Regions from separate parts of the Streptomyces sp. NPDC054872 genome, predicted to be linked through region 2. Evidence: riboswitches for the same ligand, from Rfam matches in the RefSeq annotation. Region 2 holds a riboswitch; the other holds the start of a gene.

Region 1 (14,571 bases), on a different contig from region 2:
GCGTACGAGTCCCGTGCTGAAACCCTTTCACCAGGGGGCGAGAAGTGAGGGGTTGGCGGGCACAAGGGATACAGCGGAGCCGATGCCCGCCGAGTCCTCGGCCGACCACCGACGTCCGCCGACGAACCGCCGATCAGGGAGTGCGCCCCTCATGACCAGCCGGAAGCTCACCGCCGAGCCCGTGAAGAAGCGGTCACCCGTGGAGAAAGGACCCGGGGACGAAGGCACGCCCTGGATGCGGGGCCTGCACGCCGACGCGGGCTATCTGCTCTACCGCCTCGGCCTGCGCTCGGGTCAGCTCTTCAACGCGGCCCTCCAGAGATCCGGCCTGCGCCTGCGCCATTACGCACTGCTGCGCTACCTGGCCACGGTGGAGGGCGCGGTACAGCGCAAGCTGAGCCAGGAGCTGGGTTACGACCCCAGTGCGATCGTCGGCCTGGTCGACGACCTGGAACGCCTCCGCTTCGTCGAACGCCGTCCCGCCCCCGACGACCGACGCCGCCGCATCGTGGCCCTCGCCCCCGCGGGCCACGACTTCCTGCGGGAGTCCGCTGAGGTGGCGCGGGGGGTCACCGATGAGCTGCTGGCCCCGCTCGGTCCCAAGGAGCGGGAGAAGTTGCATGGGCTGTTGTCCCGGGTGGCTCATGCGGATGGGGGGTGAGGGGCCCAAGGGCGGGGTTCAGGGTGCGCAGGTGGCGCTCGATGAAGGAGCGGGGCGGCTATCGATTCGCACATGACCGCCCCCACTCACACTTCGCGGTCAGGAGCCCGAAGGCAGCTCCGCCCTCACCTCCCGTGCCGCCGCGACCAGGTTCTCCAGGGAGGCCTTGGTCTCGGGCCAGCCGCGGGTCTTGAGGCCGCAGTCCGGGTTCACCCACAGGCGATCCGCGGGGATGGCCTCAAGTCCCTTGCGCAGCAGGGCCGCTGCCTCCTCGGTGCTCGGGACACGGGGGGAGTGGATGTCGTAGACGCCGGGGCCCGCCTCGCGCGGGTAGCCGTGCTCGGCCAGTTCGCGTGCCACCTGCATGTGTGAGCGGGCCGCCTCCAGGCTGATGACGTCGGCGTCGAGGTCGTCGATGGCCTGGACGATGTCACCGAACTCGGCGTAGCACATGTGCGTGTGGATCTGGGTGTCCGGTCGCACGCCGCTGGTGGTGAGGCGGAAGGATTCCGTGGCCCACTCCAGGTACGCGGCATGCTCGGCGCCGCGCAGCGGCAGCGTCTCGCGCAGCGCGGGCTCGTCCACCTGGATGACCGAAGTCCCCGCGGCCTCCAGGTCGTTGACCTCGTCGCGCAGGGCCAGGGCGACCTGCCGCGCGGTGTCACCCAGCGGCTGGTCGTCGCGGACGAAGGACCAGGCGAGCATGGTGACGGGTCCGGTGAGCATGCCCTTCACGGGGCGGTCGGTGAGGGAGTTGGCGTACGACGTCCAGCGCACCGTCATCGGTTCGGGCCGTGAGATGTCGCCCGCCAGGACCGGCGGGCGTACGTAGCGGGTGCCGTACGACTGGACCCAGCCGTGTTGCGTGGCGAGATAGCCGGTGAGCTGTTCGGCGAAGTACTGCACCATGTCGTTGCGTTCGGGCTCGCCGTGCACCAGGACGTCGATGCCCGCCTTCTCCTGGAAGGCGAGGACCTCGCGGATCTCCGCGCGGATGCGTTCCTCGTAGCCGTCCGCGTCGATGCGGCCCGCGCGCAAGTCGGCGCGTGCGGTGCGCAGTTCGGTGGTCTGGGGGAACGAACCGATGGTGGTCGTGGGCAGTTGTGGCAGGTTCAGGCGGGCCCGCTGGGCCGCCGCACGCTCCGGATAGGCGTGGACGCGACGGGCATCGGCGTCCGTGATGGCGGCGACACGGGAGCGTACCGCCGGGTCGTGGGTGAGGGCCGAACCCGAGCGGGACGCCAGGTCGGCGCGGTTGGCGGCCAGTTCGGCCGTGATGGTGTCCGTTCCCTGGGCCAGGGCACGCGCCAGCGTGGCGATCTCGGTGGCCTTCTGGTGGGCGAAGGCCAGCCAGCGGGCCACCTGCGGGTCGATGTCCCGTTCGGCGGTGGCGTCCAGCGGGACGTGCAGCAGGGAGCAGGACGCGGAGACGTCGACCCGGTCGGCGAGGCCCAGGAGCGTGGCCAGGGTGGAGAGGGACTTCTCCAGGTCGTTGATCCAGATGTTGCGCCCGTTGACGACACCCGCGACGAGGCGCTTGCCGGGCAGTCCGCCGACGGCGGCGAGATCCTGCAACTGGCCGGCGGCGGCCTCCGTGAAGTCCAGGGCGAGTCCCTCGACCGGTGACTTGGCCAGCACGGGCAGGGCCTCGCCGAGCCTGCCGAAGTAGGAGGCGACGAGGAGTCGAGGCCGATCCGTGAGCGCTCCGAGGTCGCGGTAGGCGCGGGCGGCGGCGTTGAGCTCCGCCGGGGTGCGGTCCTGGACCAGGGCGGGCTCGTCGAGCTGCACCCATTCGGCGCCCGCCGCGCGCAGGTCGGCGAGGACTTCCGCGTACACGGGAAGGAGCCGGTCGAGGAGCGTGAGCGGCTCGAAGTCGGCGGCCACGCCGGGCGCGGGCTTGGCGAGCAGCAGATAGGTCACCGGGCCGACGAGGACCGGGCGTGCGGCGAGGCCGAGCGCGACGGCCTCCTTGAGCTCGGCCACCTGCTGGGCGGAGTCGGCGGCGAAGACGGTGTCGGGGCCCAGCTCCGGCACGAGGTAGTGGTAGTTGGTGTCGAACCACTTGGTCATCTCCAGCGGCGCCACGTCCTGCGTGCCGCGGGCCATCGCGAAGTAGCCGTCGAGGGGGTCGGTGGCGACGGCCTCGCGGTGCCGGTGCGGGATGGCGCCGACCATGACGCTGGTGTCCAGGACATGGTCGTAGTACGAGAAGTCGCCGGTCGGCACTTCGTGAATGCCGGCGTCGGCCAGGTGCCGCCAGGTGGACCGGCGCAGCCGCGCCGCGGTCTCCCGCAGGGCGTCGGCGCTGACACGGCCCTTCCAATAGCCCTCGACGGCCTTCTTCAGTTCCCGGTCGGGGCCCTGGCGGGGGTAGCCGTACACGGTGGCCCGTGCTGCCGCGGCCGCGGACTTCGCTGTCACGGAAATCTCCTTCGCGAGATGACTCCTGAGCATCCCGGGGACGGGACACGGACGCGAAGGGATGACGGACCGGGCGGACGGACACGCGCCAACCGCGCGGTGCTTGCTCCACCTGATCTGTACGCCGACCCGCCCACGAGGTCACCGGGATGTCCGCACATGAGGGATCACATGCGGGCAACGGGCAGGTCTTCGGACTCGCGGGCACATCTGCCGAGGCAGACCCCTACTGGCCGTCGCTTCCCGGGTCCATGCTCGGATCCAGTGCGTATGACGGCGGTCGTTCCCACTCACCGCTGCGGGGCAGTCCCGGATTCCCACCGGGTTCCCTCTTACGACACCTCTGCCTGGCGGACAGGGCGAACCAGCTGCACGGATCAGGCTAAAGGGTGGTCGCGCTCCTGGGGCGGTACTGATCACATTCCGGACCGTGAGGTGAGACACGGAGGGGAAGGGGCCCGACGGGCGGGGACATGCGCGAAGGGGCGTACGACGGGCGCGCACAGGCTGGTGCACATGGGCTGACCAGGGGCGTACGCCCTGGTCATGTGCGCTCGCGCGTGCCACAGGTGAGGCGGTCCCGCAAGTTGTCAGGCCACTCGATTCCGCACTAGGGTCACCACGCCTTGGTGCTCGGGAAATCGGTGTGATGCCGGTGCGGCCCTCGCCACTGTGATCGGGAAGTCCGGCTCCAGCCCTCGCGGCAGCCACTGGGCGCAACACGCGCCCGGGAAGGCGGAGTCCGGTCGGTACGACCCGTCAGCCAGGAGACCGGCCAAGGCGCGTTGTCCATCCACGAGGTGCTGGAGAGGGTCTGCTTAGCCATGCACATAGCCGAGGGTTTCCTCCCGCCGGCGCACGCGATCGCCTGGGGCGTAGCGTCCGCGCCGTTCGTCGTCCACGGAGTCCGCTCCCTCACCCGTGAGGTCAAGGAACACCCGGAGAGCACACTGCTCCTGGGTGCGTCCGGAGCGTTCACCTTCGTCCTCTCCGCGCTGAAGATCCCCTCCGTCACGGGCAGTTGCTCGCACCCGACGGGGACCGGGCTCGGCGCGATCCTGTTCCGGCCGCCGATCATGGCGGTGCTCGGCACCATCACGCTGCTGTTCCAGGCGCTGCTGCTCGCCCACGGCGGGCTCACCACGCTGGGCGCCAACGTGTTCTCCATGGCGATCGTCGGTCCATGGGCCGGATACGCCGTCTACCGGCTCCTGAAGCGGTACGACGTGCCGCTCATGGTGGCCGTGTTCTTCGGCGCGTTCGTCGCCGACCTGTCCACGTACTGCGTCACCAGCGTCCAGCTCGCCCTGGCGTTCCCGGACCCCAGCAGCGGATTCATCGGCGCCCTGGGCAAGTTCGGCGGCATCTTCGCCGTCACGCAGATCCCCCTCGCGGTCAGCGAGGGACTGCTCACCGTCGTGGTGATGCGGCTGCTCGTGCAGTCGAGCAAGGGCGAGCTCACGCGGCTCGGCGTGCTGCTCCAGGGCAAGAAGCCGTCCGCGAAGGCGGCCACCGACAGTAAGACCACCGACAGCAAGACCGAGACGGAGACGGGGGCCAGCGCCTGATGAGCCGGAACACGAAGATCAACGCTCTGCTCCTCCTCATCGTCGCCGCGCTGGCGGTGCTGCCGCTCGCGCTGGGTCTCGGCGACGACGAGAAGGAGCCGTTCGCCGGGTCCGACGCCCAGGCCGAGACCGCGATCACCGAGATCGAGCCGGATTACGAGCCCTGGTTCTCGCCGCTGTACGAACCCCCCTCCGGGGAGATCGAGTCGGCGCTCTTCGCGCTGCAGGCGGCGCTCGGCGCGGGCGTCCTCGCCTACTACTTCGGTCTGCGCAGGGGACGCCGCCAGGGTGCCGAGGCGGCGCGGACCGAGGCGGCCGCGGAGGAGGGGGCCGCGGAGGAGCGGACCGCCGACGGGGAGAGCTCCCGGGCCGGGACCGGGCAGGTCTGACCCGGCGTGCTGCCCATCGACGCGGCGGCGCACAGCAGTCGCTGGCGCCGCCGCCACCCCGTGGACAAAGCCGTGCTCGGGCTCGGCCTCACCGTCCTCGCCGTCTCCCTGCCGCCCTGGCCGGGTGCTGCCCTGGTCCTCGTCGCCGCGCTCACCGTGCTGCTCGGACCCGCCGGTGTGCCGCCGCGCAAACTGTGGCGCGCCTACCGCGTGCCCCTGGGTTTCTGCGTCACCGGCGCCCTGACCCTGATCGTCCAACTGGGCGCGCCCGAAGGGTTCGTCACGCTCGCGGACGGCGGACCCGAGCGGGCGGGCGGACTGCTCCTGCGCACGTCGGCGGCCTCGCTCGGCGTCCTGCTGTTCGCCTTCACCACCCCCATGTCGGACCTGCTGCCCCGCCTGGTGAAGGCGGGCGTACCGGCGCCGGTCGTGGACGTGGCCCTGGTCATGTACCGGATGAGCTTCCTGCTCCTGGACTCCATGAGCCGGATCCGGCAGGCGCAGGCCGCGCGGCTCGGCCACACCACCCGGGCCGCCACCTGGCGCTCCCTCGGCGGTCTCGGCGCCACCGCGTTCGTACGGGCCTTCGACCGGGCGAGCCGGCTGCAGGCCGGGCTGGCCGGACGCGGATACGACGGGACCCTGCGGGTGCTGGTGCCCGACGCCAGGATCTCGCGGCCCTTCGTGGTTGCGAGCGCGGCCCTCCTCGGGGGCCTCACGGTCCTCACTCTCGTACTGGAAAGGGTTCTCCCATGAGCGAGCCGAGCGGGTCCTTGGTCGCCCTGCGCGCCGCTTCCTACGCGTACGAGGACGGGCCCACCGTCCTCAGCGGCCTGGACTTCGACGTCACCGAGGGGCGCGCCCTCGCGCTGCTCGGACGCAACGGCAGCGGCAAGACCACCCTCATGCGGCTCCTGAGCGGCGGACTCCGCCCGGACCAGGGCGGATTGACGCTCGGGGGCACCCCCGTGACGTACGACCGCAAGGGGCTCACCCGGCTGCGCACCACCGTTCAGCTGGTGGTCCAGGACCCGGACGACCAGCTCTTCGCCGCTTCCGTCGAACAGGACGTGTCCTTCGGGCCGCTGAACCTGGGGCTGCCGGACACCGAGGTGCGCGGCAGAGTCGCCGAGGCGCTCGCCGCGCTCGACATCAGCGCGCTGGCGGACCGCCCCACCCATCTGCTCTCCTACGGCCAGCGCAAGCGCACGGCCATCGCGGGCGCCGTGGCGATGCGACCCCGCGTCCTGATCCTCGACGAGCCGACCGCGGGACTCGACCCCGACGGCCAGGAACGCCTCCTGACCACTCTGCAAGGCCTGCGGGACGCGGGAACGACCGTGGTGATGGCCACCCATGACGTGGACCTGGCCCTCCGCTGGGCCGACGACGCGGCCCTGCTCACCCCCTCGGGAGTACGCACCGGGCCGGTCGCGGAGATGCTCGCGCACCGCGAACTCCTCGCGCGGGCGGGCCTTCGCCTGCCCTGGGGGATCGCCGTCGCGGAGCTGCTGCGGACGAAGGGCCTGCTGGCCGAGGCGGGCGGCGGGCCGCGCACCCCCGAGGAGTTGGCGGCCCTCACGGTGTCGGCGCTGCCCGGCGCGTCAGCCGGCTGACCGGCCCCCGGCCCGGGCGCGGCCCGGCAGCAGCGTCACGGCGAGCAGCGGGATCGCGGCGAGCACGAGCCACGGCACCCACGGCGGCAGCCCGGCGTCCAGGAGCGAGCCGGTCACGGCGCTGCCCGCGAGGACGATCAGGCCGGAGACCGACGACAGCGCCCCGGTGTAGAGACCGAGCCTGCCGTCGGGTGTGAGATCCGGGACCCAGGCCCGGGCGGCGGGGGCTACCAGCATCTGGCCGAAGGTGAGCAGGACGACGAACCCGGCGGCGGGCAGCAGCCCGGCCACGCCGGTCCAGGCGGCCGGCCGCGCGACGGCCACGACGGCGAACCCGACGGCGATGAGCACGAGCCCCACCGCCATCGAGCGGCGCTCGTCGAGGCGCCCCGCCGCCCAGTGGGTGACCGGGAGCTGCGTGGTCACCACAAGGAGGGAGGAGAGGGCGAAGAGCCAGGCGACCGGCGCCTGCGACCCTGCCGTACGCTCCACCTCGTCCGGCAGGGCGAGATAGAGCTGGTTGTACGCCAGGAGATAGGCGCCGTAGGCACAGCACACCGCCAGGAACCGGCGGTTGCGCAACAGCTCGCCCACACCTCCTCGTACGCGCATCCGCGCACGCCCCGGGATGCGCTGCGGCAGCAGCCACAGGTGCCCGGCGAGGACGAGGACGAAGACCCCCGCCCCGGCCAGACAGACGGTGCGGAAGTCGACGGAGAGCAGCAGCGCGCCGACGAGCGGACCGAGGAACGCGCCGGCCTGGCCCGCCACGGTGAGCAGGGCCAGGACACGGGTGCGCGGGCCGCGGCCCGACTCCTCCCAGAGCACGGCCTGCCGGGCGACCTCGGACTCCACGGCGGGGGAGAACAGGGCGGCGGCGAACCCGATGAGGAGCACCGCGCCGATCACCGACCAGGTCTGCTGCGCATAACCGAGCCAGGCGAAGCCGGCGATCCGCAGCAGGCAGCCGGTGAGCACCACCGGCCGCACGCCGTACCGGTCGGTCAGGGCGCCGCCCACGACGAACAGCCCCTGCTGGCTGAAGGTCCGCAGGCCGAGCACCAGACCGACCAGCCAGCCCGCCATGCCGATCACGGCGCCCAGATGCTCGGCCAGGAAGGGCAGGACGGCGAAAAAGCCTATGTTGAAGGCGAGTTGGGTCAGGATCAGCAGGCGAAGGAGGGGCGACAGGTGCGGCCAGGTCCGTTCGCGTCGTGGCCGCTCGGCGGGCCGGAGCCGCGTGGGCGGCGACAGTTGACGTCGATGGCTCACCCGGCGGCCGCTCCTGATGTCGTCAAGTCCCTCTCCGCGAGCGGTACTTCGTGCGGGCGAGGGGGTGCGTCGGGCCGTCGTCGGCGTCGCAGCCACCGGGGGGCCGGGACCCCGCCCGCCGCTGTCACCGCGCAGGCTCCCAGGAGGGCGAGCGCGGCCGCCGGAGCGAGGAGGGCCCAGGGGGCGCGCTCGGCGTAGGGCTGGTTCTCGGCGAGCAGCAGGCCCCACTCGGGGGACGGGGGCTGGGAGCCGAGGCCGAGGAAGCCGAGGGCCGCCAGGGCCAGCGCGACGGCGGGGAGCCGCAGCAGCGCGTGGCGGGTGACGGGCGGCAGCACCGCGGGCAGCAGATGGTGCCGCAGCTGGTGGCGCCGCCCCGCCCCCAGGCTCCGGGTCGCCGTCAGGTGCAAGGTGGCGCGTTCTTGGTCGAGCAGGGCCGCGGTGTGGGCGGCCAGCGGGACCCAGGCGACGGCGGCCACGGCGATCGCGGGGGTGGCCGCTCCGCTGCCCGCGACACCGGCGACGAGGAGTCCCGCGAGCGTCGGCGGTATCGCGTTCAGCGTGTCGAGCAGCGGGCCGGAGAAGCGCGGCAGCAGCCCGAGCAGGATGCCCGCCACCAGGGCGAACGCGCTGATCCCCAGGGCCAGAGCGAGGGTGTGCAGGGCGCCGTGCCCGACGCGCGCCAGCGCATCGCGACCCAGGGCGTCGGTGCCGAACGGGTGCGCCGAGGAGGGTGCCTGGAGCCGGGCCGCGGTGTCCAGGGCGAGAGGATCCCGGGCCAGGCTGAAGAGGATGACGCCCAGCAGCACCCCGCCGTACAGCAGCGGCAGCCGGCTGGGTGCGGGCGGCGCCGGGACATGCAGCGTGGGCAGGGCTCCGTCCCGCAGCGCCGGACCGCTCGTGAGCCGGGACGCGAGGCGGAAGAGGCCGCCCGCCACGGCGGCGAGCAGGACGAGGGCGAGGGTTCCGGCCTGCAGGACGGGCAGATCCTGCGCCACCGCGGCCTGCAGCGTGGTGCGGCCGAGCCCGGGGATGTCGAAGATCTGCTCCACGGCGACCGCGCCACCGGTCAGGCCCACGAGGAAGAGGCCGACGTTCGGCAGCAGGCCGGGCAGGCAGCGGCGCAGCGCCTGGCGCGCGATGCGTCCGCTCGGGATGCCGCGGGCCGCGGCCGCCCGCGTCCACGGTTCGGCGAAGGCGCCGGGCAGCAGGTCGTCGATGAGCCGCCCGAGCAGGGCACCGGCGGGCAGCCCCAGCGAGAGCGCGGGCAGGACGAGCCACTGGGGCCCGTACCAGCCGAGGGCGGGCAGCCACCCCAGATGTACGCCGACCACGGTGGCGAGCACCGATGCGGTCAGGAACTCGGGCATCGCGGCGACGACCGCGGCCCCGCCACCTGAGGTGCGGCGCCCGGAGAGGCGGCGACGGGAGCCGAGCCACAGGGTGCGGGAGCACACCGCGCCCGCCGTCACGACGGCCACCACCAGCGCCGCCGACATGAGCAGCAGCGAGACGCCCAGGGCCTGCACCATGGCGGGCAGCACCGCTTCACCGGAGATCCACGACCTCCCGGCGTCCCCGTGCAGGAGCCCGCCCGTCCACTGGCCGAGCAGCCGCAACGGGCCCTCGTCCAGGCCGAGTTCGCCGCGGACGGCCGCCAGGGCCTCGGGGGTGGGGGTGCGCTCCGCCGCCCGCGCCTTGAGCACGGTGAGCGCCGGGTCGGTGCGCGACAGCCAGGGCAGCAGGCCGATCAGGCACAGCAGCGCCGCGCCGAGGACCACGCGCCACAGCAGCACCGGTCCGCCGGTGCGGGCGAGGCTCCTGCGCATGCCGCCCTCAGCGCCTGGTGCCGGCGGCGACCAGCGTCCGCTCGTACGGGTCGAGGATCTCGCCGCGTACGGAGCCGCCGACGCCCGTGATGATCCGCTGGTGGACCAGCGGCACGACGGCGTCGGTGCCGAGGATCGCGGCCTCGGCGGCCATGGCCGCGTCCTGCCGCTTCGCGGTGTCGGCCGTGTGCTCGGCCTTCCGCACGGCCTTGTCGACCGAGGTGTCGCACAGCTGCGAGAGGTTGTAGCTGCCGTCGCAGGTGTAGTCGCTGGCGAGAACCGACACGGGGTCGCCGGTGTCGAGCATGGTGTTGCGGGCGCCGACGAACGCGTCGAACGTGCCGTTCAGGGCGTCGCCCTCGATGCGGGACGACTCGCGCACCTCGAGGGTCACCTTGAATCCGGCCTTCTGCAGCTGCTGCTTGAGCACCTGCGCGACCTCGGGGAGCTCGGGCCGGTTGTCGTACGTGCCCAGGGTGATGGACTTCCCGCCGGGTGCCGTCGCCCCCGCCCGGCCCTTGGGCTTCTCGCGCTTTCCGTCGGCCCAGTTCAGGGCGGGGCCGAAGATGCCCTTGCCGGTGTCGGCGTGGCCCTCGTAGACGTCCTCGGCGAGCGCGGAGGTGTCGATCGCGGCGCGGGCCGCGGCGCGCAGGCCGGGGTCCTTGAAGGCGCCACGCTCCGTGTTGAGCTGGAGGGCCGTGGTGCGTGCCGTGGCGGTCTCGCGCCCGTGGCCCTTGTCGAGGGACGCGGCCTGGGAGACGGGGACGGCCTCGGCGATGTCCACCTCGCCGGTGCGCAGGGCGTTGGTGCGCGCGGTGCCGTCGGCGATGAACCGCGCGTCGACGCCGGACGCCTGGGCGCGGCCGCCCCAGTAGTCGTCGAAGCGGTCGAGGGTGGCCGCGGTGGCGCCGGTGGTCTTCGTGAGCTCGAAGGGCCCGGTGGCGGTGCCGACCGGGCTGACCTTGCCGCCCTTCGCGTACGCCTTCGGGGAGAGCACGGCGAGGCCGGGGCTCGACAGGCGCAGCGGGAGCGTCGGGTCGGGGTCGGCGGTGGTGATCCTGACCCGGTCGTCGCCGACGGCCTTGGCGGTGAGGGCGGCTCCCGACAGGGCGGCGGTGACGGGCTTCGCCTTGCCCGCGTGGGTGAGGGCCGACGCGACGGCGGACGGTGTGACGCGGGTGCCGTCCTGGAAGCCGGCCTGGCGCAGGGTGAACAGCCAGCTGCGGTCGTTCTCCTGCTGCCAGGATTCGGCGAGCGCGGGGGCGGCGGCGCCGTTCGCGTCCAGCTCGGTCAGGCCCTCGGTGACGCCGAGGCGGCTGAGGAGGGTGGCGTCGGCGCCGTACGGGGAGAAGTTCTCCGAGGGAGGGAAGGCCAGCGCGACCTTGAGGCGGGCGCCTTCCGCGGAGCCGCCGGACGCGTCGTCCTTGGCGGCGAAGCAGCCGGTGAGCAGGGGAGCGACGAGCAGGCCGGCTATGAGGGGACGGCGGCGGACGGAGCGCATGGTCCTCGTTCTCGGGTGGATGTGGGTCCGGAAGTGCGGTGACAGCCACGAAGACTACATGACAACCATTTCCATTAGCGCTGCCGGGGTGCGGTCTGAACGCTGCGGTGCCTGAGGTGTCTGGGGTCCGGGTCGTGACCTGTCGGGGCTATGGCCGCATGGGCACTTCGAAGTGCACGACTCGCGATGCGCCGGAGTCCTCGCGCTCGTCGTGCACCACCTTCCCCGTGGAGCGCCAGAAGCGCTCGGCGCCGGTGACCGCCGGGTCGGTGTGCAGATAGACGGACCGGTATCCGCCGTCCGCCGACGCGAAGTCGAGCAGCGCGCCGACCAGTCGCCTGGCGAGGCCGCGGCGCCGGTGCTCGGCCCGCACGTAGACGCGACGCAGCTGCGCCGTCTCCCCGGAGGGGAAGCGCTCGGCGATCCATCGCGGGTTCGGCGGGTGGGCGGGGCCGCGGGAGTCGAGGGCGGCCGTCGCGGCGACCTCCCCGTCCTTCTCGTCCACCGCGACGAGCAGGGTGTGGCGCGCGGGCCTCAGGTACGCGGAGTCGAGGTCGATGATGTCGCCGTGCCAGCGCGGCACGTACCCCGTGCCGAAGTCGTGGTAGACGGTGTCGAGCATGACGGCTCGTGCGGCGCCGAGGTCGTCGGCGGTGGCCGTCCTGATGCGGTATTCAAGCACTTGCACATCCTATGCATTAAGCCGTTGCGGCCTGCCACCAGCCGTATCGCCTCATGTGGGAGCGCCGTGGACGGCTCGGGCCCGCATTGGGGGTGTTTCCCTTGCCGAGGTGAGTGACGTTGCATGGTCATGCGAAGTCATGCATACTCTTCCTATGTCCAAGGTCCTCACCTCCCTCCCCACCGGCGAGCGCGTCGGCATTGCCTTCTCCGGCGGTCTCGACACCTCGGTCGCCGTCGCCTGGATGCGTGACAAGGGCGCCGTCCCCTGCACGTACACCGCCGACATCGGCCAGTACGACGAGCCCGACATCGCCTCCGTGCCCGGCCGCGCCTCGGCGTACGGCGCCGAGATCACCCGACTCGTCGACTGCCGCGAGGCGCTGGTCGAGGAAGGGCTCGCGGCCCTCGCGTGCGGCGCCTTCCACATCAGGTCGGGCGGGCGCCCGTACTTCAACACCACGCCGCTGGGCCGCGCCGTGACCGGCACGCTCCTGGTGCGGGCGATGCTGGAGGACGGGGTGCAGATCTGGGGCGACGGCTCCACGTTCAAGGGCAACGACATCGAGCGGTTCTACCGGTACGGGCTGCTCGCCAACCCGCACCTGCGGATCTACAAGCCCTGGCTGGACGCGGACTTCGTCACGGAGCTCGGCGGCCGCAAGGAGATGTCGGAGTGGCTGCTCGCACACGAGCTGCCCTACCGGGACTCGACGGAGAAGGCGTACTCCACGGACGCCAACATCTGGGGCGCCACGCACGAGGCCAAGACGCTCGAGCACCTGGACACCGGGCTCGAGACCGTCGACCCGATCATGGGCGTCAAGTTCTGGGACCCCTCGGTGGAGATCGACACGGAGGACGTGACGATCGGCTTCGACCAGGGACGCCCGGTCACCATCAACGGCAAGGAATTCGCCACCTCGGTCGACCTCGTCATGGAGGCCAACGCGATCGGCGGCCGGCACGGCCTCGGCATGTCCGACCAGATCGAGAACCGGATCATCGAGGCCAAGAGCCGCGGCATCTACGAGGCCCCCGGCATGGCGCTCCTGCACATCGCCTACGAGCGCCTGGTCAACGCGATCCACAACGAGGACACGCTGGCCGCGTACCACAACGAGGGCCGGCGCCTGGGCCGCCTGATGTACGAGGGCCGCTGGCTGGACCCGCAGGCGCTGATGATCCGCGAGTCGCTGCAGCGCTGGGTCGGCACGGCGGTCACCGGTGTGGTGACGCTGCGGCTGCGGCGCGGCGAGGACTACTCGATCCTCGACACCACGGGCCCGGCTTTCAGCTACCACCCGGACAAGCTCTCCATGGAGCGGACCGAGGACTCGGCGTTCGGCCCGGTGGACCGGATCGGCCAGCTCACCATGCGGAACCTCGACATCGCCGACTCCCGTGCGCGCCTGGAGCAGTACGCGGGCCTGGGCCTCGTCGGCTCCGGCCACCCGACGCCGATCGGCGCCGCGCAGGCGGCCTCGACCGGTCTGATCGGTGCCATGGACGGCGGCGGCGCCGAGGCGATCGCCTCGCGGGGCGAGACCACGGACGAGGAGTCGATGCTGGACCGGGCCGCGATGGAGTCCGGCACGGACTGACACGGCCGCGGTCGTACGAACGTGGGCACGCGGTCGTCCGAACGTGAACAGCGGGCCCCGGCGGATTGCGATCCGCCGGGGCCCGCTGTCTTTCGCCGACCGTTTCGGACGTGTCAGCCAGTGGCCGGCGAGCGGTCGGCGCGGACCACGCCGAAGGCGTCCGCCATGCGCAGCGCCGCCTCCAGGTCGCCGTGCACTTCGACGACCTGGGCGCTGACCGCGTCCTCGAGCGGCAGGGAACCCGCGCCCAGCTGGAGCAGGGTGCCCAGGTCGGTGACGAGTGTCGCGGCAGCGTCCGGGGCGGGGCCCAGGCCCGTCTCGACGGTGCCGTCGTCGACGCGGGCATGGAAGAGCAGGTCTCCGATCACGAACTCGTAGGTCTCGCGCACGCCGCGAGCGTGCTCGGGCCGGAACGTGGCACCGACGGCTCCGACGATGCCGTGCCGGCCGCCGGTCGCCTCGGGATGCGCGCCGAGGATGGCGATCACCCGGGCGGCGGCCGTGAGTTCACCCTCAAGGCGGGCGAGGCCGCGCGCCACGGCGTCCTCGATGTCGACGAGGCGGGCGCCGACGGCGAGGAACGTCCCGAGGTCGGTCGTGATGGAGCAGACGGGGTCCGGGGCGCCACCGTTGCGGATGTCGAGCACGCCGTCGTCGACGCGCAGGTGGAACGTGTCGCCGTCCACCCGGAACTCGTACGTCTCCCGCAGGCCGCCGGCCAGTTCGGGCCGGAAACTGGCGCGCAGGCAGCCGAGCACCCAGCTGAGCCGGAAGGTGTCGCCGGGCCGGGGAACGGTCGGCAGTCGCATGCCCCAGCGGGTCAGTTCGTCGAGCACCGGGCGCATGGCCACGCCGAGTTCGGTCAGTTCGTAGACCGCCGAGGAGGCCGGTGGCGGCAGCTTGGCCTGGCTGATGACGCCGGCCTCGCGCAGTGCGCGCAGCCGCTCTGCCAGGACGTTCGGGCCGATGCCGGGTAGTCCGGCGACGAGGTCGGTGTAGCGCCGGGGCCCGAGCAGCAGCTCGCGCACGATC
Region 2 (14,571 bases):
GTGCGCGGGATCGGCTTCCTCGGGGAGGCGCGGGCGGCGATCCTCCACCACCACGAGCGGATGGACGGGAGCGGGTACCCCTACGGGCTCGTCGGACGGCAGATCCCGGAGTTCGCCCGGGTGGTGGCCGTCGCGGACGCGTTCGACGCCATGACGTCCACGAGGTCCTACCGGCGGGGGCGGCCCGTCGCCGCCGCCGTGGCCGAGCTGTCCCGGTGCGCGGGGGCGCAGTTCGACCCCGCGATGGTCACCGCCCTGCGGCAGGCGCTCGACCGGCACGGATGGCACCCCGCGGTCACCGCCGATCCCGCGGACAGCGTGCCGTCACCCCGGCAGGGGGCACCCGGCGTGCCCACAGGGCCGGGGGCGGGAGCACGGTGAGCGCCTCTCCGCCGGGACCCGGCAGGGTGGGCACCACGGTGGCGGCCTGCGTGTACGGCGCCGCCGCGCTGCTCACCCTGCTCGGTCTCGGCTGGACCCTCTGGCACGGCGTCGCCGAAGGGGGCATCGCGCTCGCCTTCGGAGGGCTCGTCACCGTGGGAGAGCTGGCCCGGTGGGGTACGGGAGGCAGCGACCGGGAGCCCGCGCCGCTCGGGGCCGCGGGGGCGCTGGCGTACGCGCTGCTCGGGGAGGCCGGCGGACAGGCCACGCATCACGGCGTCTTCCAGGTGATCGCCGTGGTCGTGGCGGCCGCGCTCGTCGGGGCCGTGCCGCATGTGGCGCTCGGCAAGGGGCCCGCCCTCGACCACGTGGCCCGGCGCGTGCTCACCGTCGGATTCGCCGCCGCCTGCTTTCAACCGCTCTACAACGCGGGAAAGTTGGGGGAGTGGGTCGGCCATGGGCCCGCCTTCGCCGCCGTCATCGTGGCGCTGCTCGTCCTGACCGCCCTCTGCGACGCCGTGCTCGCCGCGGCCATGGCACACGCCCGTACCCGCTGGCCCTTCGGACCGCTCCTGCGCGACGAACTGCGGGCCATGCTCGGCATCGGGTCCGCCGTCTGCGCGACCGGGGCCGTGATGGCGCTCGCGGTGGCCGTGGCGGGGCTCTGGGCGCTGCCGGTGTTCAGCCTGCCGCTGCTCCTGACCCAGCTGTCCTTCGGGCGGTACGCGGCGGTGCGGACCACCTACCGGCAGACCATCACCTCGCTCGCCCGGTCCACCGAGATCGCCGGGTACACCCCGCAGGGCCACGCCCGCCGCGTGGCCGCGCTCAGCCGGGCCGTAGGGCGTGAGCTGGGACTCTCCACGCCGGACCTGGCCGTTCTGGAGCACGCGGCCCTGATGCACGACATCGGGCAGCTCTCCCTCGTCGATCCCGTGCCCGCGGGCGCCACCGCCGCCCTGCCGGACGCGGAACAGCGGCGGATCGCCCTGCTCGGGGGCGCCGTCGTCCGTCAGACGGGGGTGAACGGCGACGTCGCCGTGGTCGTGGAGCGGCAGGCCGACCCGTACCGCGATCAGCCGCTCACCGCCCGTATTGTGCGGGCCGCCAACGCGTACGACGAGATGGCCAGGGGAGAAGGTCCCGGGGGCCCTCTCAACGCTCTGGAGCGGCTGCGCCTCGGCACCGGCCGCGACTACCAGCCCGAAGTGGTGGAAGCCCTGGCCCGAGTGCTTTCGCGGGGCGGTCATAGCTTGCCGCCGGTTGGGTAACCCATGGGTAATGAGCGGCCGTCCGACCGTACGTGGTTGGATGCGAAGAGGGCCCTCGGGCACAGCGGAACACAGGAACTTGAGCATCGGCAGGCGGGAATCGTGAGGATCTTCGGCAAGGGACGGCACCGGCCCTCCGCCTCATGGCGGCAGGCCACCGACCGCGCCTTCACGCTGATCGGCGACGGGCGGTACGAGGACGCGGGCGCACTCCTGACCCGCGCGGCGGATCTCGAGCCGTGGCTCTCGGAGTCCTGGTTCAACCTCGCGCTGCTCCACAAGTTCCGGCACGACTGGGAGCAGGCGCGGGCCGCGGGCCTGCGGGCCGTCGCGCTGCTCGACCGGTCGGCGGGCGCCCCCGACTGGTGGAACGTGGGGATCGCCGCCACCGCCCTGCAGGACTGGCCCCTGGCCCGGCGTGCCTGGCAGGCGTACGGCCTGAAGGTGCCCGGCGGTGTGGCCGCCTCCGGGGAGCCCACCGGCATGGACCTGGGCAGCGCCGCCGTGCGGCTCTCGCCCGAGGGCGAGGCCGAGGTCGTGTGGGGGCGCAGGCTCGATCCCGCCCGCATCGAGGTGCTCTCCATCCCGCTGCCGTCCTCCGGGCGCCGCTGGGGCGAGGTCGTGCTGCACGACGGCGTTCCGCACGGCGAGCGGACGACGGGCGCGGGCGACTCGTATCCCGTCTTCGACGAGATCGAGCTGTGGGCTCCCTCACCCGTCCCCACTTGGGTGGTCCTCCTGGAGGCCGCCACCGAGGACGATCGGGACGCCCTGGAGAAGCTCGCCGCGGACGCGGGCTTCGCCGCCGAGGACTGGTCCTCGTCCGTGCGGCTGCTCTGCCGGATGTGCTCCGAGAGCCGCATGCCGAGCGACGAGGGCGACGGCGAGCACCTGGACCCGCACGACCACAGCGAGCCGGGTCACCCCGGCCCGCTCGGCCACCGCAGCCCCGGCGCCCTGTGGGTGCCCGAGCGGGAGTGCGGCATCGCGGCGCCCGCCGCCCTGGTGCGCGGGCTGCTCGACGGCTGGGTCGCGGACAGCCCGGACTCCCGCGACTGGCGGGATCTGGAAGAGGTCTGCTGACTCCTGGCCGTAGGCTGTACCGGCACTATCTCTCGTGGGTTCCCAGGAAGGCGTACGTCGGACAATGGCGCAGGACACTGAGCAGCAGGCCTCGGGCGGGGTCCTCCCCGTCGACGACGAGGGCTTCGTCATCGACACGGAGGACTGCGAGGAGCGGGAGACGGCCTGGCGCGAGCGCGGCACGTCCCGGCCCATCACGGTCGTCGGCAACCCCGTGCTGCACAAGGAGTGCAAGGACGTCACCGCCTTCGACGCCGAGCTCGAGCAGCTCGTCGCCGACATGTTCGCCAGCCAGCGGACCGCCGAGGGCGTGGGCCTGGCCGCCAACCAGATCGGCGTCGACCTGAAGGTCTTCGTCTACGACTGCATGGACGACGAGGGCAGGCGGCACGTCGGCGCGGTCTGCAACCCCGTCGTGCGCGAGCTCCCCGCGGACCGGCGCCGCCTGGACGACTCGAACGAGGGCTGCCTCTCCGTGCCCACGGCCTACGCCGAGCTGGCCCGCCCGGACTTCGCCGAGGTCACCGGGCAGGACGAGAAGGGCAACCCCATCAAGGTGCGGGGCACCGGGTACTTCTCGCGCTGCCTCCAGCACGAGACGGACCACCTGTACGGCTACCTCTACATCGACCGCCTCTCCAAGCGTGAGCGCAAGGACGCGCTGCGGCAGATGGAAGAGGGCACCCCGCGCTACCCCGTCGTGCCGAACGACTAGTCGACTCCGGACTCGCGCGCACCGCGAGTCACCTGCGGCCCCTGGCCGGGAACTCCCTCCCGGCCAGGGGCCGTTCGCATGAACCGACCCGAACCGGTCAGCTGTGCGATCGAATCAGGCTCTTGGTGATCCATAATCAGTCACGTACGGGGATTTTCTCGGCACTGGGGGGTAGTGAATGGCGCAAATCTGTTCCCTGAACGGTCAGTTGTGGTGCTGAATGGAAAGCGCGGGGATACGCAACGGCGCGCGCCCGGTACGGCGGGAGGGGCGTGCGTCCTCACGCGGCTGAGAGGGGTTTGTCCGTGCCTGCATATTCACATGGCATTTCACCGACACAGACACATGTACGGGTGGTATCCGTGCCACCGGCGTTGGCACTTCCGGTGATCGAGTCAGGGTTTCCTCGCCAGCTGCACCCGTATTGGCCGCAGCTCCAGGAGAAGTCCAGGACGTGGCTGCGCGAAATGCGCCTCATGCCCGCGGACAAGGTCGAGCGGTACGCGGACAGCCTCTGCTACACGGATCTGGTGGCCGGCTACTACATTGGCGCGCCGGACGAGTTGCTCTGCGCGATAGCCGACCTCAGCAGTTGGTTCTTCGCGTGGGACGACCGGCACGACCGCGACTCGGTGCACGGCAGGGCGGCGCAGTGGCGCCGACTGTGCCGCGGGCTCCACGAGACACTCCGGGCCCCCCGGCAGCAACTGCACCACCGTGACCCCCTGGTGGCGGGGTTCGCGGACTGCGTCCTGCGGCTGTACTCGCACCTCGGGGCGGGCTGGAACGCCCGGTTCGCGCGGCATTTCCACAGCGTGATCGAGGCGTACGACCTGGAGTTCAGGAACCGCAGGACCGGAACCGTCCCGACGGTCGAGGCCTACATCGAGCTGCGCCGGCTGACGTTCGCGCACTGGACCTGGATCGACCTGCTCGAACCGACCGCGCGACAGGAACTGCCGACGGCCGTGCGGAAGCATCCCGCATATCGGCGGGCGGCGCTCGCCACGCAGGATTTCTCCGCCTGGTACAACGACCTGTGCTCGCTCCCCAAAGAACTCGCGGGAGATGAACTGCACAATCTCGGGATCAGCCTGATCCAGCACGAGGGACTTTCCCTGGAAGAGGCAGTGGCGGAAGTCCACCGGCGGGTCGTCGGCTGCATCTCGGATTTCCTGGTGGCAGAAAAAGAAGTGCTCCACATCGCCGGGCAATTGGCCGACGGAAGCGTGCAGGGCAGGGCGCTCTCGGGCGCGGTGGAATCGTGCATCACCAATATGCGGAACTGGTTCTCTTCCGTGTATTGGTTCCATCACGAATCCGGTCGCTATCGGGTGGACAGCTGGGACGACAGGTCAATTCCCCCGTACGTGAGCGACGCGGTAATGAGCGACTTGGCCGAAACTGAATTGGTGGGTGAGGAATGAGCGTCGAATCCGCGGTGTCCGCGACAACGACTCCGCCGCTCGTCAGCGGCGGTGCCCCGCTCATCGGCCACGCCTGGAACCTGGTGCGCGACCCGCTCGGCTTCCTCGCCGCGCTACGGGATCACGGTGATCTCGTACGCATCAGGCTGGGACCCAAGACCGCGTACGCGGTCTGCGATCCGGAGCTGGTCGGCAAGCTGCTCAGGAGCCCCGACTACATCGTCGGAGGACCCCTCTGGGACACCCTGGAAGTGCTCCTCGGCAAGGGGGTCGCGACCAGCAACGGCAAGCTGCACCGGCGTCAACGGCGCATGATGCAGCCCTCGTTCAGGCCCGAGCGGATCGCCGACTACGCCAAGGTGATGGAGGAGGAGGCCCGGACGACCGCCGCGCGCTGGCGGCCGGGCGACACGATCGACATCAACGCGGAGATGTTCCGCACCGCCGTGCGCGTCGTCTCGCGCTCGCTCCTGGAGGTCGAGGCGATCAGCGAGAAGGCGGACCGCATCGCCGAATCGCTGCACACCGTGTTCGAGGGTCTCTACCGCAGGATGGTGCTCTCGGTCGGGCCGCTGTACCGCGTGCCGACCCAGGGCAACCGCCGCTTCCAGAGCGCGCTCGCCGATCTGCACGCACTGGTCGACGAGATCATCGCCGAAGGCAGGGCGGCGGGCGGAGATCAGGACGACCTGTTGGCCGAAATGCTGCGGGCGCGCGATGAATCAGGGCAGCCGCTCAGCGATCAGGAGGTTCACGACCATGTGATCTCCCTTGTCGTGGCGGGCGCCGAGAATATCGCGGCGACACTGGCATGGACCTTCCATCTGCTGGCCGAACACCCCGAGCAGGAAAGGCGATTGGTTGAAGAGGTAAATTCCGTCGCGCCGGACCGGGAGATCACATTCGCCGACCTCGGGGACCTTCCGCACACCCGGAATGTCGTCACGGAGGCCATGCGTATACAACCGGCGGCCTGGATATTCACCCGCCGGTCGGTGGGAGAAACCACCCTGGGTGGCTACCGCATTCCGGCCGGTGCCGACATCGTCTACAGCGTGTACGCGATGCAGCGCGATCCGCGTTCCTTCGAGCAACATCTCCGGTTCGACCCGGACCGCTGGAATCCGGAACGAGCGCAAGACGTACCGGAGTTCGCGATGATGCCGTTCGGCACCGGCAACCGCAAGTGCCCGGGCGACCATTTCAGTCTGGCCGAACTCGCCATCATCCTGGCGACGGTGGCCCCGAAGTGGCACCTGGCGCCGGTCGACGAGACCGACGCCGACACGAAGATCGGCATCACGCTACAGCCGAAGCGTCTGGTCCTGCGGGCCGAGCGACGCTGACGGCGGGGCCGCGGAAGGTGCGGCGGTAGGCGTTCGGCGTGGTCCCGAGCGCCCGCAGGAACTGGTGGCGCATCGCCGCCGCGTTGCCGAAACCGGCACGCCCGGCGATGGCGTCCACCGTCTCGTCCGAGCCTTCGAGCAACTCCTGCGCCAGGAGCACGCGTTGGCGCAGGAGCCAGCGGTAGGGCGTGGTGCCGGTCTCCTGCTGGAAGCGCCGCGCGAAGGTGCGCGGCGACATGTGCGCGCGCTCGGCGAGCCGCTCGACGGTGATGTCCGTGTCCAGATGGCGCTCCATCCAGGCGAGCACCCCGCCCACGGTGTCGCACGCCGTGCGCGGCAGCGGCCGCTCCACGAACTGGGCCTGTCCGCCGTCGCGATGGGGCGGCACGACCATGCGCCGGGCCATGGCGTTGGCGACCTCGGTGCCGTGTGCCTGACGCACGATGTGCAGGCAGGCGTCGATCCCGGCGGCGGTCCCGGCCGAGGTGATGACCGGCCCCTCGTCCACGTACAGGACATCGGGCTCGACCCGGGCGAGCGGATACCGCACCGCGAGTTCCGTGGCGTGCCGCCAGTGCACGGCGCAGCGGCGGCCGTCCAGGAGTCCCGCGGCGCCGAGCACGAAGACGCCGGAGCAGACGGACAGGACGCGGGCCCCGCGGTCCACCGCCCGGCGCAGGGCGTCGAGCAGGTCCTCGGGGTACTCGCGGTCCACGAACGCCTGGCCTGCGGGAACGGTGATGAGGTCGGCCTCTTCGAGCCGGTCGAGGCCGTACGGAGTGGTGATCGTGAACCCGGCGTGATTGCTCAGCGGCCCGCTCTCCGCGGCGACCACCGCGAAGTCGTACGCGGGAAGGCCCGCGTCACTCCGGTCGAGCCCGAACACCTCGCAGACGACACCGAGTTCGAAGGGATTGACGCCGTCGAGCAGCACGGCTGCCACGTTCTTCAGGGTCCCGGCCTTCAGCATGTCGCCAGTGTGCCGCAGGAGTGGCAGTAAGTCGATGGTGTGTGGCAGTCCTGCCACTGACGCGCGGGCCCGGCGCGCAGGACAGTGAGGACATGAACACATTCCTCGGATACGTGACCGTCCTGGCCGTCCTCCTCCTGCTGGCCGCGCCCTCGCTCGTCGGGTACGTCCACGACCGCCGGATCGACCGCGAACTGCGTGAGGCCCCCCGCGCCCCACGCAGCTCGCGGCAGTCTGAGGCCCTAGAACTCGTCGTCGAAGGAGACCGAACCCTCGACCGCGACCTGGTAGGCCGAAGGGCGCCGCTCGAAGAAGTTGGTCAGCTCCTGGACTCCCTGGAGTTCCATGAACGAGAACGGGTTTGAGGAGCCGTAGACGGGAGCGAAGCCCAGCCGCTGGAGCCGCTGGTCGGCGACGCACTGCAGGTACTCGCGCATGGAGTCGGTGTTCATGCCGGGCAGGCCCTCACCGCACAGGTCGCGCGCGAACTGCAGCTCGGCCTCGACGGCCTCCTTGAGCATGTCCGTGACCTGCGTCTGCAGCGCGTCGTCGAAGAGCTCCGGCTCCTCCTTGCGGACGGTGTCGACGACGTCGAAGGCGAAGCTCATGTGCATCGTCTCGTCGCGGAACACCCAGTTGGTGCCGGTGGCCAGGCCGTGCAGCAGACCGCGCGAGCGGAACCAGTAGACGTAGGCGAAGGCGCCGTAGAAGAAGAGCCCCTCGATGCACGCGGCGAAGCAGATCAGGTTCAGCAGGAAGCGACGCCGGTCCGCCTTGGTCTCCAGGCGGTCCATCTTCTCGACGGAGTCCATCCACCGGAAGCAGAACTCGGCCTTCTCGCGGATGGAGGGGATCTCCTCGACCGCGTCGAAGGCCGCGGCGCGGTCCTCCGGGTCGGGCAGATAGGTGTCGAGCAGCGTCAGATAGAACTGGACGTGCACGGCCTCCTCGAAGAGCTGACGGCTCAAGTAGAGCCGGGCCTCGGGGGAGTTGATGTGCTTGTAGAGCGTGAGCACGAGGTTGTTGGAGACGATCGAGTCGCCGGTGGCGAAGAACGCGACCAGGCGGCCGATCATGTGCTGCTCGCCGGGCGAGAGCTTGGCGAGGTCGGCGACGTCCGAGTGGAGGTCGACCTCCTCGACGGTCCAGGTGTTCTTGATCGCGTCGCGGTAGCGCTCGTAGAAGTCCGGGTAGCGCATCGGGCGCAGGGTCAGCTCGAAGCCCGGGTCGAGGAGGTTCTTCTCGGCGTTCGTGGTGGAGCTCATTACTGGCAGGCCTCGCAGGACTCGGGGTTTTCCAGGGAGCAGGCGACGGCTTCTTCGGCCGAGACCTGTGCGGGAACGGGGGCGGGAGCGGACTCGGCGCTCTTGCCGGCCGCCGCGCGGGCGATGCGGGTCGCCGGGCGCGAACGCAGGTAGTACGTGGTCTTCAGACCCTGCTGCCAGGCGTATGCGTACATCGAGGAGAGCTTGCCGATGGTCGGCGTCTCCAGGAACAGGTTCAGGGACTGCGCCTGGTCCAGGAACGGCGTGCGCGCGGCGGCCATGTCGATCAGGCCGCGCTGCGGGATCTCCCACGCGGTGCGGTACAGCTCGCGCACCTCGGCGGGAATCCAGCTGAAGCCCTGTACGGAGCCGCTGGATTCGCGCAGCGCCTCGCGGGTCTGGGCGTCCCAGACGCCGAGCCGTTTCAGCTCCTCCACCAGGTAGGCGTTGACCTGGAGGAACTCGCCGCTCAGCGTCTCGCGCTTGAACAGGTTGGAGACCTGCGGCTCGATGCACTCGTACACGCCCGCGATGGACGCGATCGTGGCGGTCGGCGCGATGGCGAGAAGCAGCGAGTTGCGCATACCGGTCGCGGCGATACGTTCCCGCAGCGCCGCCCAGCGCTCCGGCCAGGTCAGCTCGACGCCGTAGTGGTCGGGGTGCAGGACGCCGCGCGCTGTGCGGGTCTTCTCCCAGGCGGGCAGGGGGCCATTGCGCTCGGCGAGGTCGGCGGACGCCTCGTACGCGGCGAGCATGATGCGCTCGGCGATACGCGTCGAGAGGGCACGCGCGGCGGGGGAGTCGAAGGGCAGCTTCAGCTGGAAGAAGACGTCCTGCAGACCCATGGCGCCCAGGCCCACCGGGCGCCAGCGGGCGTTCGACTTCCCGGCCTGCTCGGTCGGATAGAAGTTGATGTCGACCACGCGGTCGAGGAAGGTGACGGCGGTACGGACGGTCTCGTCGAGCCGCTGCCAGTCGATGTCACCGGCGGCCGTGTCCACGAACGCGCCGAGGTTCACCGAGCCCAGGTTGCAGACTGCCGTCTCGCCGTCGTCCGTGACCTCCAGGATCTCCGTGCAGAGGTTGGAGGAGTGGACGGTGTGGCCGGGCTCCGCCGTCTGGTTGGCGGTGCGGTTGGCGGCGTCCTTGAAGGTCATCCAGCCGTTGCCGGTCTGCGCCAGGGTGCGCATCATGCGGCCGTACAGCTCGCGGGCCGGGATGGTCTTGCGGGCCAGCCCGGCGGCCTCGGCCTTGCGGTAGGCCGCGTCGAACGCGTCGCCCCACAGGTCCACGAACTCGGGCACGTCGGCCGGGGAGAACAGCGACCAGTCCTGGTCGGCGGCGACCCGGCGCATGAACTCGTCCGGGATCCAGTGCGCCAGGTTGAGGTTGTGCGTGCGGCGCGCGTCCTCACCCGTGTTGTCGCGCAGCTCCAGGAACTCCTCGATGTCGGAGTGCCACGTCTCCAGGTAGACAGCGGCGGCACCCTTGCGACGGCCGCCCTGGTTCACGGCGGCGACGGAGGCGTCCAGGGTCTTCAGGAACGGAACGATGCCGTTGGAGTGCCCGTTCGTGCCGCGGATCAGCGAACCGCGGGCGCGGACGCGGGAGTACGAGAGGCCGATGCCGCCCGCGTGCTTGGAGAGGCGCGCGACCTGGTGGTAGCGGTCGTAGATGGAGTCCAGCTCGTCCAGCGGGGAGTCGAGGAGGTAGCAGGAGGACATCTGCGGGTGCCGGGTGCCGGAGTTGAAGAGCGTCGGCGAGGACGGCAGGTAGTCCAGGCGGCTCATCAGGCGGTACAGCGCGGCGACTTCGTCCACCGAGCGCGTGGAGCCGTCCTCGGCCAGACCGCTCGCCACGCGCAGCATGAAGTGCTGCGGGGTCTCGATGACGTGCCGGGTGATCGGGTGGCGCAGGAGATAGCGGCTGTGCAGGGTGCGCAGGCCGAAGTAGCCGAAACGGAAGTCGGCGCCGTCCTCGAGGGCGGCCTCCACGAGACCGTCGAGGCGCTCCGCGTGATCGGTGACGAACGCGGCCGTACGGTCCGCGATCAGACCCTCGCGGTGCCCCACGGCGACCGAGTCGGAGAAGGACCGCACGCCCTGCGACGCGGCCTCGTCCCGGATGCTGAGGCTGAGGAGCCTGGCCGCGAGCTGCGAGTACGTCGGGTCCTCGGAGATGAGGCCGGCCGCGGCCTCGGTCGCAAGCTCCCGCAGCTCCGCCACATCAGCCTTGGCCGAGCGGCCCCGCAGCGCGGCGGCGGCGACCCGGCCGGGGTCGGCGTCGGGGAGGTCGGCGGTGAGGTCGGTCAGGGTACGCAGCAGCGCGGTTCCTGGGCCGTCGGCGGTCTGCTGACCGCCGGTGTTCTGCGCTGACGCAGGTTCGGCTGGCGCGATGGTCACGTGGAGCACTCCCTCGCTCGGCTCAGGGCCTTGGGGAGGGGTGAGTGACACACGGGGGCCCGCCCTGGGCAGGGCTGCGCTCCGCGTCCACCAGCCCATTCCACGAGGCCCGGACGTCGTCGGCACCCGGACCGGTCGGAACGGATGCGCTGTCGACAGGTCTTCGGACTAGAGAGCACGACAAATGCGCACTCATACACCGTTGCGGGACAGTTCCGGACTTGCACCGGATTCCCCTGCGGCGACAGCGAGCACGAGCATACATCTTGTGCTGGCTCTGGGAGTCAGCCCCACATCTTGTGTCGGCGCGCGTATCCCCTAGGGTGGCGCCGAACTGATGGGCGACCAGGGGGAGACGGCGTGCGAGGGCGGGGCGCGGGCTGTGCGGCGGTGGTGCTGATGCTGCTCACCGGGTGCGGGGAGGGCGGCGAGAAGGCGGAGACGAAGCCCGCGCGCCCCCCGGCCACGGCGGCCGGAGTCGACGGAGACGTGGACCCCGGCAAGGTCTTCACGGACGCCGAGCTGAAGGCGGCGCTGCTGCCGGCGAAGGCCGTCGGCGCGCGGGCCAAGGTGGTCAACGGCACCACGGGCGGCTTCAACCAGCACTACGGGGGCGGCGACTGGGGCGGGTGCGAGGCCGGCCGCGGGGCGAGCGCGGAGCTGTCCGGCATGCGGGGAACCAGCGCCGGCCACATGATCCTTCCCTTCCCCGGCGCGATCGCCGACGAGGGGGACCCCGTCCTCTCCCAGACCTTGGTCTCGATGCCGGACGCGCGGGCCGAGCGCCACGTCGAACTGCGCCGACAACTCCACAAGGTGTGCCCCAGCGTCACCGTGGACACCGAGGCGGCCCCGGTGGTGGAGCATCACGTGGCCGAGGACCTGCCGGGCATCGGCGACGAGGCGATCCTGGAGAGCACGCGGTACGAGGGCGGCGACGACTACGACGAGGAGACCCGGTACTACAAGGCCGAGGTGCGGGTCGGCGGCGTGCTCGTCCTGGTGGACGCGGGCCCGCACAAGGACCTGGTGATCTCCTCCGCGGCCAAGGCGGCGGGGCGGGTCAGGACCGGGCTCTACAAGGCCTCGTAAGACCTCCTGATCCGCACACGACAGCGGGCCGCCGGAGTCGGATCCGGCGGCCCGCGTCACGTACGTACGGAGAGGACTCAGTGCCCGCCCGGCGCTCCCACCGTGGCCGGCGGCAGCTCCTCCACGACGCCGGGGTCGCCCGCGTCCGCCGTGTAGTCGCCGGGAGACGTCTCGTCGATGCCGTCAGGGGCCTTCATGGCGCGCAGGACGAAGGTCATGACCACGGTGACCACCACGTTCAGGACGAACGCCGTGAGGCCGATGTAGCCGATCTCGCCGATGCCCGGGATCTCGTCGGACGAGCCGCCGAAGTGCTTCTGGGTGGGCGAGGCGACGCCGTACGCGGCGGCCGTGCCGTAGACCATGCCGACCGCCCAGCCCGCGAGCAGCGCCCAGCGGTGGAACCACCGCGTGAACAGGCCGCCGACGAGCGCGGGCATGGTCTGCAGGATCCAGATGCCGCCCAGGAGCTGGAAGTTGATCGCGACCGTCTTGTCCATGGTGAGGACGAAGGCGAGCGCGCCGACCTTCACCAGGAGCGAGACCAGCTTGGAGACCTTGGTCTCCTGCGCGGGTGTCGCGTCCGGCTTGAGGAAGTCCTTGTAGATGTTCCTGGTGAAGAGGTTCGCGGCGGCGATGGACATGATGGCGGCCGGCACGAGCGCGCCGATGCCGATCGCCGCGAACGCGACGCCGGTGAACCAGTCGGGGAACATGTTCTCGAACAGCTGCGGGATCGCCAGCTGGCCGTTCTCGACCTTCACCCCGGCCGCGATCGCCATGAAGCCGAGCAGCGCGAGCAGACCCAGCATCAGCGAGTACAGCGGCAGGATCGTGGTGTTGCGGCGGATCACGTCGCGGCTCTTGGAGGAGAGCGTCGCCGTGATCGAGTGCGGGTACATGAACAGCGCGAGCGCGGAGCCGAGCGCGAGCGTGGCGTAGGTCCACTGCCCGGCCTCACCCGGCGCGAGACCCGCGACGGGCTTGCCCGCCGCGTCGTTCGCCGCCGAGAACTTGTCGTTCGCGGCCTGGAAGATCTCGTCGAAGCCGCCGAGCTTGATCGGGATGTAGATGATCGCCACGGCGATGACCAGGTAGATCAGACCGTCCTTGACGAACGCGATCAGCGCGGGCGCGCGCAGGCCCGACGAGTACGTGTACGCGGCGAGCACCGCGAACGCGATCAGGAGCGGCAGGTCCTTGATGAACCAGTTCGTGTCCGGGCCGCCGCCGACGCCCATGACGTCGAGCACGGCCTGGATGCCGACCAGTTGGAGCGCGATGTACGGCATCGTGGCGAGGATGCCGGTGACCGCGACGGCCAGCGAGAGCCCCTTGGAACCGAAGCGTCCGCGCACGAAGTCGGAGGTGGTCACGTATCCGTGCTTGTGCGAGACGGACCACAGGCGCGGCAGGAAGGTGAAGATCAGCGGGTAGACGAGGATCGTGTACGGCACCGCGAAGAAGCCGGCCGCGCCCGCCGCGTAGATCGCCGCCGGGACGGCCACGAAGGTGTACGCCGTGTAGAGGTCGCCGCCGAGCAGGAACCACGTGACCCAGGTGCCGAACGACCGGCCGCCCAGGCCCCATTCGTCCAGGCTCTCGGTCTCGGCCTTGCGCCAGCGCGCGGCCAGGAAGCCCATCGCCGTGACGGCGGCGAAGAAGAAGATGAAGACGGCGAGGGCGATGCCGTTGACGCCGCCCGTGTCCGCTGCGAGCTCGTTCATCGGGTCGCACCCCCCTGGGCCTGCTCGGCCTTGCGGGCGCGCTGGTCACGCTGCCACAGCTTGTAGGCGATCATGGTGAGAGCGGTCGAGATGACCACCCACAGCATCTGGTACCAGTAGAAGAACGGGATGCCTATGAAGGTCGGTTCGACCTTCGCGTAGGAGCTCACCCAGAGCATCGCCACGAACGGCGCGACGAGACAGAGGGCAACGACCACCCGGACCGGCGTGATCACCGGTCTGCTCACTTCAGGCGCATCTGACACTTCGCGGCTCCGCTCCCTCGCTTATCCCACCTTTAACGTGCGGGAAATCTAAGCGAGAGGATTGATCTATGGAACCCCCGTCCGGATACCGGACGCGTCGATGTGCCTGGTCGGCGCGGGCTCAGCAGCAGCGGAACCCTTGCCTCGGGTCGGACTCCTGGCGGTCCGTCCGCATTCGCTCGAACTCCCGCCGGGAGGGGACGGATGCCCCGGGATGGGTCCTCCGCGTGTGCTCCACATAACGGTCGTACGCGGACTCATCGGTCAACTCCCGGGCGTACCACCGCACCCAGCGCAGGCCGCGCAGCACCCACGTCATGACGGGACCTGCGCGTCGTCGGACGACCTTGCCTTCGCCGCCGCCAGTTCGGCCTTCTCCTCCGGTGTCGCGATGAGCCCGGCGGGCGCGGTCAGCTTCGACTCCACGTACTCGGCCTCGCTCAGCTTCGACGACTGCGGGTTGCGGACGTGCTTCACGCAGATCCGTGCCGCGTCCGCGATCACGACGATGATGAGCAGGGCGAGAGCGGCCGAAAGGACGCCGTCCACGGTGGAGTTGGTGACGACGGTGTGCATGTCGTCCATGTTCTTGGCCGGTGGCAGGACCTTGCCCGCGTCGATGGCGT

The links. Region 2 has a riboswitch for cobalamin ahead of ACWGIH_RS06395 (ribonucleoside-diphosphate reductase subunit alpha). Riboswitches for the same ligand answer to the same signal wherever they lie in the genome.
Region 1: it holds a riboswitch for cobalamin, as region 2 does, so the genes downstream of both, metE (5-methyltetrahydropteroyltriglutamate--homocysteine S-methyltransferase) here and ACWGIH_RS06395 (ribonucleoside-diphosphate reductase subunit alpha) in region 2, are expected to answer to the same signal.

Annotation. Positions count from the first base shown of each region.
Region 1 covers NZ_JBSGYY010000014.1:6,548-21,118, forward strand. The annotation lists gene ACWGIH_RS18710 (MarR family winged helix-turn-helix transcriptional regulator) at 152-661, shown strand; gene metE (5-methyltetrahydropteroyltriglutamate--homocysteine S-methyltransferase) at 761-3,082, opposite strand; cobalamin riboswitch at 3,249-3,466, opposite strand; cobalamin riboswitch at 3,693-3,876, shown strand; gene ACWGIH_RS18720 (energy-coupling factor ABC transporter permease) at 3,907-4,650, shown strand; gene ACWGIH_RS18725 (energy-coupling factor ABC transporter substrate-binding protein) at 4,650-5,039, shown strand; gene cbiQ (cobalt ECF transporter T component CbiQ) at 5,046-5,795, shown strand; gene ACWGIH_RS18735 (energy-coupling factor ABC transporter ATP-binding protein) at 5,792-6,655, shown strand; gene ACWGIH_RS18740 (MDR family MFS transporter) at 6,644-7,909, opposite strand; gene ACWGIH_RS18745 (ABC transporter permease subunit) at 7,924-9,753, opposite strand; gene ACWGIH_RS18750 (ABC transporter substrate-binding protein) at 9,761-11,254, opposite strand; gene ACWGIH_RS18755 (GNAT family N-acetyltransferase) at 11,403-11,936, opposite strand; gene argG (argininosuccinate synthase) at 12,091-13,539, shown strand; gene ACWGIH_RS18765 (winged helix-turn-helix transcriptional regulator) at 13,653-14,571, opposite strand, start outside.
Region 2 covers NZ_JBSGYY010000004.1:113,612-128,182, forward strand. The annotation lists gene ACWGIH_RS06355 (HD-GYP domain-containing protein) at 1-381, shown strand, start outside; gene ACWGIH_RS06360 (HD-GYP domain-containing protein) at 282-1,652, shown strand; gene ACWGIH_RS06365 (tetratricopeptide repeat protein) at 1,755-2,735, shown strand; gene def (peptide deformylase) at 2,800-3,450, shown strand; gene cyc1 (epi-isozizaene synthase) at 3,756-4,877, shown strand; gene ACWGIH_RS06380 (bifunctional albaflavenone monooxygenase/terpene synthase) at 4,874-6,223, shown strand; gene ACWGIH_RS06385 (helix-turn-helix domain-containing protein) at 6,177-7,193, opposite strand; gene ACWGIH_RS06390 (ribonucleotide-diphosphate reductase subunit beta) at 7,436-8,458, opposite strand; gene ACWGIH_RS06395 (ribonucleoside-diphosphate reductase subunit alpha) at 8,458-10,860, opposite strand; cobalamin riboswitch at 10,998-11,121, opposite strand; gene ACWGIH_RS06400 (hypothetical protein) at 11,221-11,952, shown strand; gene mctP (monocarboxylate uptake permease MctP) at 12,030-13,679, opposite strand; gene ACWGIH_RS06410 (DUF3311 domain-containing protein) at 13,676-13,945, opposite strand; gene ACWGIH_RS06415 (YbdD/YjiX family protein) at 14,067-14,264, opposite strand; gene ACWGIH_RS06420 (carbon starvation CstA family protein) at 14,261-14,571, opposite strand, start outside.